2 regions of the Ideonella sp. P3_A4 genome follow, and region 1 is predicted to be linked to the other one. Evidence: predicted binding sites of a transcription regulator. Region 1 holds the regulator's gene; the other holds the start of a gene.

Region 1 (3,167 bases):
TCTGACGCCCGCAGTGGCTGCCACCGCGCCGAGCGCTGGCGCAGCCTCAGCTGCAGCCGCTACTCGCGCCGAGACGCCGAGCCCGGAACCCAAGCCCGCCGACCACGAGCAAGTGGCCCTTGCCCGCTGATGGTGCATAGCATGTCACCAGTGCCGCAAGTCACACCCCGTCGCGGGATACACTAGCTGCGACGCGCAACTGGCGATAGGGGCGCCGCCGACCGAATCCTCGGCTCAGGTGGTCGCCGCAAGGTGGATCACCACCGGGAAGCGCGGGGCGGCAATCCTGCTGCCTAGAACAGCCGTTCGCCTGGGCAGCCTCTGGTCTGTTTCGCCGTGCCGAAACAGCCTGCGCAGGCGCAACCGCCCCGACTTGAAGGAAGCCTCCCATGTTCGACCGCTCGCAATCGACGATCGCCAACGTCGATCCCGATATTTGGGCCGCCATCCAGGCCGAAAACCGCCGGCAAGAAGAGCACATCGAGCTCATCGCCTCGGAGAACTACACCTCGCCGGCCGTCATGGCAGCGCAGGGTTCGCAACTGACCAACAAGTACGCCGAAGGCTACCCCGGCAAGCGCTACTACGGCGGCTGCGAATATGTCGATGTCGTCGAGCAGTTGGCCATCGACCGGCTGAAGCAGCTCTACGGCGCCCAGTTCGCCAACGTGCAAGCGAACTCCGGTTCGCAAGCCAACCAGGCGGTTTTTTTCGGCCTGCTGCAGCCCGGTGACACCATCATGGGCATGAGCCTGGCCGAAGGCGGCCACCTGACCCACGGCATGGCGCTCAACATGAGCGGCAAGTGGTTCAAGGTCGTCAGCTACGGCCTGGATGCGAACGAGGCCATCGACTACGACGCGATGGAGCGCCTGGCCCACGAGCACAAGCCCAAGCTGATCATCGCCGGCGCCTCGGCCTACAGCCTGCGCATCGACTTCGAGCGCTTCGCCAAGGTTGCCAAGGCCATCGGCGCGATCTTCATGGTCGACATGGCCCACTACGCTGGTCTGATCGCCGCAGGCGTCTACCCGAACCCGGTGCCGCATGCCGACGTGGTGACCTCCACCACCCACAAGAGCCTGCGCGGCCCGCGTGGCGGCATCGTGCTGATGAACGACGAGGCAATCGCCAAGAAGATCAACAGTGCCATCTTCCCGGGCATCCAGGGCGGGCCGCTGATGCACGTGATCGCCGGCAAGGCGGTCGCCTTCAAGGAAGCCTTGAGCCCTGAATTCAAGGTCTACCAGCAGCAGGTGCTGGCCAACGCCAAGGTGCTGGCGGACACACTGACTGAGCGCGGCCTGCGCATCGTCAGCGGCCGCACCGAAAGTCACGTGATGCTGGTCGATCTGCGCCCCAAGAACTTGACCGGCAAGGAAGCCGAAGCCATCCTGGGTGCAGCTCACATGACCTGCAACAAGAACGGCATCCCGAACGACCCGCAAAAGCCGATGGTGACCAGCGGCATCCGCCTGGGCAGCCCGGCGATGACCACGCGCGGTTTCAAGGAAGAGCAGGCTCGCGCGACCGCGAACCTGCTCGCCGACGTGCTTGACAACCCGCACGATGAAGCGAACATCGCCCGCGTGCGCGAAAAGGTCGCCGCGCTGACGCGCGACTTCCCGGTCTACCGCTAACCGCAGCCGCGAACGGTCCAGCCTAGCCGCACTGATCTAATACTGCACCATGCGCTGCCCCTACTGCGTCCACGTCGAAACCCAGGTCGTCGAGACCCGGGAGTCCGACGAGGGTGACGTGGTGCGGCGGCGCCGCAAATGCACCAAGTGCGACAAGCGCTTCACCACCTACGAACGCGCTGAAATCGCCCTCCCGGCGATCGTCAAGCGCAGCGGCGCCCGGGTCGAATTCGACCCGGCCAAGCTTCGTGCTTCCATGACTTTGGCGCTGCGCAAGCGCCAAGTCAGCATCGAGCAAGTCGATGCCGCCATCGAACGCATCCAGGACAAACTCCTCGCCAGCGGCCAACGCGAAATCGCGTCGACCCGCATCGGCGAGCTGGTGATGCGCGAACTCAAGCGCCTGGACAAGGTCGCTTATGTCCGCTTTGCTTCGGTTTATCGAAGCTTTGAGGATGTGGATGAGTTCAGTAGGTTGATCAAGGAAATCTAGAGCTGAAACGGCTGCCTAAGCAGCCGTTTCTGTTTCTGGATGCCAAGCTGATCACCAGGATCTTCGGCCCGCCTTGATCACTTCCAGCAGTCCGCTGCGCTTCCTGCTGTGGCGTCCTTAGCGCCCGTGTGGGTGAGTGTCAGGTTGCCGCATTTGCTGTCTCCGCTCATCGGCTCGGCGGTCAGCAGGAAAGTACGGCCGCTGGGGTCAACACTGACGTCGATCGCATAGGCCTTCGAGCTTTCCACTACACCCTTGGGCGCCCATCTCAGCCCCGTAGAAACAAGCAAAGCTGTAGCGGTAGGGGTGTCCACAAATGAATTGCGCGCCACGTACAACCGCTGCATAGCCTGTGCCGCCTCCAGCAGCACCGTCTCCGCATCCGAACGGCGACTGCGCCGCACCTGCTCGGTGTAAGACGGGTAGGCGATCGCCGCCAGAATCCCAATGATCGCCACGACGATCATCAGTTCGATGAGCGTGAAGCCTGTTTGGCGCTTCTGACGCCGCCGGACAAAGAGTGGAAGACGTGTATTCATGATGATGCGATGCCGTGGATCAATCTGTGGGCGGATTCAGGATCTGCTTCCAAACACGGTCAACCACCGTGCCCGTGCACACCGCAGGCGGAAGATTGATCTTCATGCATTGAGGCCCAGTGTTGCAGTCCCAATAACCCACGATGTTGCCCTTGCAGTCTTTTTCGACTTCGCAGGTCTGACCCTTGCATTCGGCATCACTGACAATTGCATCCCGGCCATCGCTGCGGGTTTGGAAACCGCCAACGATCAGATCCTTGTCATCGACGATCCCGTCCCCATTGGTGTCCAGCACCGGGACGGTTGGTTGCATGCCACTGGCAGCTACCAGCAAGAAGTTGTAGCCCACGCCAGTAGTGGGGTCGCAGCGACCGGCGGGTGCCGCCGGCACCATGGTGCTGAAGAACACATACGCATTCGACAGGATGAGCGATGGGTAGATCACCCGTTGGCGGTCCCATGGCAAATCGACGAGCCAGCCCAGGTCGTGATCCC
Region 2 (4,690 bases), on a different contig from region 1:
GGCGTCGTCGACGAGCGCAGGGTGGTAGGTGGTGCGCAGTTCATGAGCGACACCGCTGGCGAGCACCGTGTCCAGCGCCCGCCAGGCGGCACGGCCGCTGCCGCGCCGGCCGGTGACTTCGTCGTAGCTTGAGGCACAGGTCTTCACGTCCAGGCCCACCCAGCCCAGCACGGGTAGCAGGGTGCGCAAACGTGCGGGGTAGATACCGGCGCTGTGCAGGCCCGTCTCGAAGCCCATGTCGCGCACTTCATTCAGTGCCTCGGGCAGATGTGGATCCAGCGCGGGTTCACCGCCACTGAAGACCACGCCATCGAGCAAGCCGACACGGCGCTGCAAGGTTTCGCGCACCGAAGCCCAGCCGATGTCGCTGCGGCCGGTGCGAACCTGCAGCTCGGGGTTGTGGCAGTAGCCGCAGCGCCAGGGGCAGCCGCGGATGAACACCACCGCGCACAGGCGGCCCGGCCAGTCGCTGGTGCTCAGCGGCGTGAAGCCGCCGACCTCAATCACGACTGGCAGGCGAAGGATCGGCGGGCGGCTCGACGAAGTAGCGACGCTCGTTGAATTCGCCCTGCTTGCCGGTGTTGAACGAGGCCATCGGCCGGTGGTAACCCATCACGCGGGTCCAGACCTCGCACCGTTGGCGCTCGTGCTCGGCCAGCGTGAAGTGTTCGGACAGGAAGGCGGCAGAAGTCATCGGAGTCTCCTTGAGGGTAGGTGAAAGGGGTCAGTGCGCTTGGGCCTCGTGCTGCCGGCGCTTGCGGGCCAGCGCGGCTTCGTCGCACTGCGGGCAGAAGACATGCTCGCCCGCCAGGTAGCCATGTGCCGGGCAGATCGAGAAGGTCGGCGTCACGGTGAGGTACGGCAGGCGGAAGCGGCTGAGCGCACGCCGCACCAGCGCCTTGCACGCGGCGGCCGAAGAGACACGTTCGCCCAGGTACAGGTGCAGCACCGTGCCGCCGGTGTATTTGCGCTGCAGCGCTTCTTGCCGCTGCAGGGCTTCGAACGGGTCGGTCGTGAAGGCGACCGGCAACTGCGAAGAGTTGGTGTAGTAGGGCTGCGCCGGTGTGCCGGCCTGCAGGATGTGCGGGAAACGCTTGCGGTCTTCTTTCGCAAAGCGGTAGGTGGTGCCCTCGGCGGGCGTGGCCTCCAGGTTGTAGAGGTGGCCGGTTTCTTCTTGCAGCGCGACGATGCGTTCGCGGATGTGGTCGAGGTAGCGCAGCGCGAAGGCCTCGCCCCATTCGGTGGTGATGTCCTCGGCGCCGCCGCTGAAGTTGCGGATCATCTCGTTGATGCCGTTCACGCCGATCGTCGAGAAGTGGTTGCGCAGTGTGCCGAGGTAGCGCTTGGTGTAGGGGAACAGGCCGTTGTCAATGTGGCCCTGGATCACCTTGCGCTTGATCTCCAGGCTGTTCCGCGCCAGGTCGATCAGCGTGTCGGTACGGCGCAGCAGCGCAGCTTCGTCGCCGGCGTGCAGGTGGCCCAATCGGGCGCAATTCAACGTCACCACGCCGAGCGAGCCGGTCTGCTCGGCCGAGCCGAACAGGCCGTTGCCGCGCTTGAGCAGCTCGCGCAGGTCCAGCTGCAGCCGGCAACACATCGAGCGCACCATGTGCGGCTCGAGGTCGGAATTGAGGAAGTTCTGGAAGTAGGGCAGGCCGTACTTCGCGGTCATCTCGAACAGGCGATCGGTGTTCGGGTGGTCCCAGGCGAAGTTGCGCGTGATGTTGTAGGTCGGGATCGGGAAGGTGAARGCGCGGCCCTTCGCGTCGCCTCGCATCATCACGTCGATGTAGGCCTGGTTGATCAGGTCCATCTCGGCTTGCAGGTCGCCGTAGGTGAAGGGCATCTCGCGTCCGCCGATCACCGGCACCTGCTCGCGCAGGTCGTCGGGGCAGGTCCAGTCGAAGGTCAGGTTGGTGAACGGCGTCTGCGTACCCCAGCGCGAAGGCACGTTCAGGTTGTGGATCAGCTCCTGCATGCACTGGCGCACCTGCAGGAAGCTCAGGCCGTCCTTGCGCACATAGGGTGCCAGGTAGGTGTCGAACGAGCTGAAGGCCTGCGCGCCGGCCCATTCGTTCTGCAGCGTGCCGAGAKAGTTGACGATCTGCCCGACCGCGCTGGACAGATGCTGCGGCGGCCCCGACTCCACCTTGCCCGGCACGCCGTTCAGGCCCTCATGCAGCAGCGTGCGCAGCGACCAGCCAGCGCAGTAGCCCGACAGCATGTCCAGGTCGTGGATGTGGAAGTCGGCCTCGCGGTGCGCCAGGCCGATCTCGGGCGGGTAGACGTGATCGAGCCAGTAGTTAGCGATGACCTTGCCGGCCACGTTCAGGATCAGCCCACCGAGCGAGTAGCCCTGGTTGGCGTTGGCCTGCACGCGCCAGTCCTGCCGCGCGAGGTATTCGTTGACCGAACGCTCGACGTTCACCGCGACCACGCGGTCTTGCCGCAGGCTGCGGCGCTGCTCGCGGTAGACGATGTAGGCCCGCGCTGTGTCGAAGTGAGCGGCTTGCTGCAGCACACGCTCGACCAAGTCTTGAATCGTCTCGACATCGGCCACGCGCCCGCGCAGCTGCGCAACGACCTGCCGTGTCAGTTCAGCGGCGCGCTCCGCGTCGAACTCGCCTGTGGCGGCGCCAGCACGAGCCAGCGCCGCGTGGATCTTCTGCGCATCGAAGCCCACCGTTCGACCTTCGCGTTTGATCACGGCGACGGGCAGGCTGCCGGTGGGCGATGGGAACGGCGTGGTGGGGACTGGCGTCATGTCGAACACTAAATATGGGGTGTGAATTCAGTGTGGACACTATAGGCAGGGCATTGGCCGTGACCAAGCGGTCGAATTTGATCAGGATCAGAGATGCGGCGAATGCGCGCTGAAGCTGACGCGCGGCGCCAGCGAGAGCGTCAGGCGAGGTGCGCCAGAAAGCCCAGTGGGCTTTTCGTGATCGCAACGGAGGCGATCCAGCCGAAAGTGGCCAGCGCCGCCAGCCAGGCGCCGGCGCGCACGGCGGCAGGGCGGCCGGGCTTCAAGGCCAGCATGCCCAGCCCGATGTAGACCAGCAGCCCGATGATCTTGGCCAGCAGCCACGGGGCGTGGGCTGGATTCAGGCGCAGCATCCAGGCCAGCGTGAGGGCGGACAGCAGCAGCACCGAGTCGACGATGTGCGGCAAGGTCTTCGCTACGCGGCCTTGCACCCAGCGCGCGCCGCGCAGCGACGCAAGCCCGCGGGCGAAGAAACCGGCGAACGACAGCGCGACGGCCGTCTGGTGGATGGTCTTGAGCAGCGCGTAGTCCACAGCGAATCAACCCGGCTTGCCGTCGACGCGCGAGCGCGTCAGCACCGGCCAGTAGGTCACCGCGAACAAGCCGAAGCCGGCGGACCAGCAAGACGCCGACACCAGCACCGCGTACATCGTGGCCTCAGGCATCAGCATCGGCACAGCGATTCGCACGACCGCGGCCAGTGCGATGAGCACGTAGCTCGTGGTCTCGCTGCGACCAGCGCGAAGCATGCGGCCGGTGTGACCAAGCGCGGTGCGCGTCATCATGCCGATGATCAGGCCGCCGATCGCGCCGACGGTCAAGGCATGGGTGGCCAGCGATGGGGCCAGCCAGCCGGCTTCTGCCACGGCGCGCAGCATCAGGTGCACGGGAATCCACAGGTAGGCCAGGTGCAGCACCCAGACCAGCGGCGTGCGCCAGGTGACCCAAGGCTGCCACAGCGACCAGCGCCGCAGGTGCACCGCGGCGCACAACAAGGCCAGCAACAGCATCGACGTGCCGTGCAGCTGCACTGCGTCGGCTGCCCACAGCAACAACACCGAGCCCAGCGCCAACTTCTCGACCAGCGGCTGGCGCGTGGCCGCCGCACCGGGAATGCCGTTGTTGGTGAACATCGGGATCACGCGGCCGCCCATCACCGCCATGATGAACAGCACCACATCGAGCGCCAGTTGAATGCCGATCCACGGGGGCACTGCGATAGCGCCCAGCTGGGCTAGGTGGAACAGCATCTGCGCCGCCGACATCATCAACAACAGGCCGATGAAGAAGTAGTTGCGGCGGTTGCGCGACGCGATGAACGGCACCGCCAGCGAAACAGCCGCAGCCAGTGGGAAGGCGGCGCTGACCAGTGCAGCGGTGAGGCCGAAGGGCGTCAGCACCAGCACGCGCCCGGCCACCCACAAGGCAGCCAACGCAGCCAGCAGCGCGCCAGTCGGCGTGGGCCGGTTCGACCAGTTGCGCCCCGCGGTGAAGAGAAAGCCGACGACCACTGCGAGCGTGAAGCCGAACAGCATCTCGTGGGCATGCCAGGCGGGCCCGCTCAGGTAGGCATGGCCGAGCCAGCCTGAGAATTGCAAGGCCCACAGGCCGATCGACAGCGCGGCGAACGAGCTCGCCAGCAGGTAGAACGGCCGAAACCCGATTTGCCAGAGTGCGAAGCTCGGGGCGCTGTTGGGGCGCCGAGGCGGTTCCATGATTTGCACGAAGCCGGTCATTGGGGCTTCTCCGTCAAAGATGGGGCGCCAAGCCGCGATGGGCCCACCGCCAGGCGACGATGCCGCCCAGCGCTGTGGCCGCAAACCAGACCAGGGCCAGGGCGTTCATTGCGGCGCCGGCGGCGCGCAGGCTGTCATCGAATGCGCCGGCGCCCAGGCGGAGCACCAGCGAGAGGTGAAGTGCCAACAG

Evidence for each region. Region 1 encodes NrdR, which represses ribonucleotide reductase genes. Its sites were predicted from a motif close to CACNANATNTNGTG; they were not measured.
Region 2: AC1DYI_RS01640 (ribonucleoside triphosphate reductase) is a predicted target of NrdR. The motif match lies at 2,771-2,784, and genes of this name have one in related genera.

The regions. Positions count from the first base shown of each region.
Region 1 is NZ_JBFUGE010000245.1:1,856-5,022, reverse strand. Features, by position in the region: gene AC1DYI_RS19815 (lytic transglycosylase domain-containing protein) at 1-130, shown strand, start outside; ZMP/ZTP riboswitch at 186-323, shown strand; gene glyA (serine hydroxymethyltransferase) at 390-1,640, shown strand; gene nrdR (transcriptional regulator NrdR) at 1,690-2,133, shown strand; gene AC1DYI_RS19800 (type IV pilin protein) at 2,211-2,672, opposite strand; partial or broken gene AC1DYI_RS19795 (pilus assembly protein) at 2,692-3,167, opposite strand, start outside.
Region 2 is NZ_JBFUGE010000005.1:28,883-33,572, forward strand. Features, by position in the region: gene AC1DYI_RS01630 (anaerobic ribonucleoside-triphosphate reductase activating protein) at 1-507, opposite strand, end outside; gene nrdD (anaerobic ribonucleoside-triphosphate reductase) at 500-694, opposite strand; gene AC1DYI_RS01640 (ribonucleoside triphosphate reductase) at 725-2,764, opposite strand; gene AC1DYI_RS01645 (SirB2 family protein) at 2,905-3,297, opposite strand; gene AC1DYI_RS01650 (NnrS family protein) at 3,304-4,500, opposite strand; gene AC1DYI_RS01655 (hypothetical protein) at 4,514-4,690, opposite strand, start outside.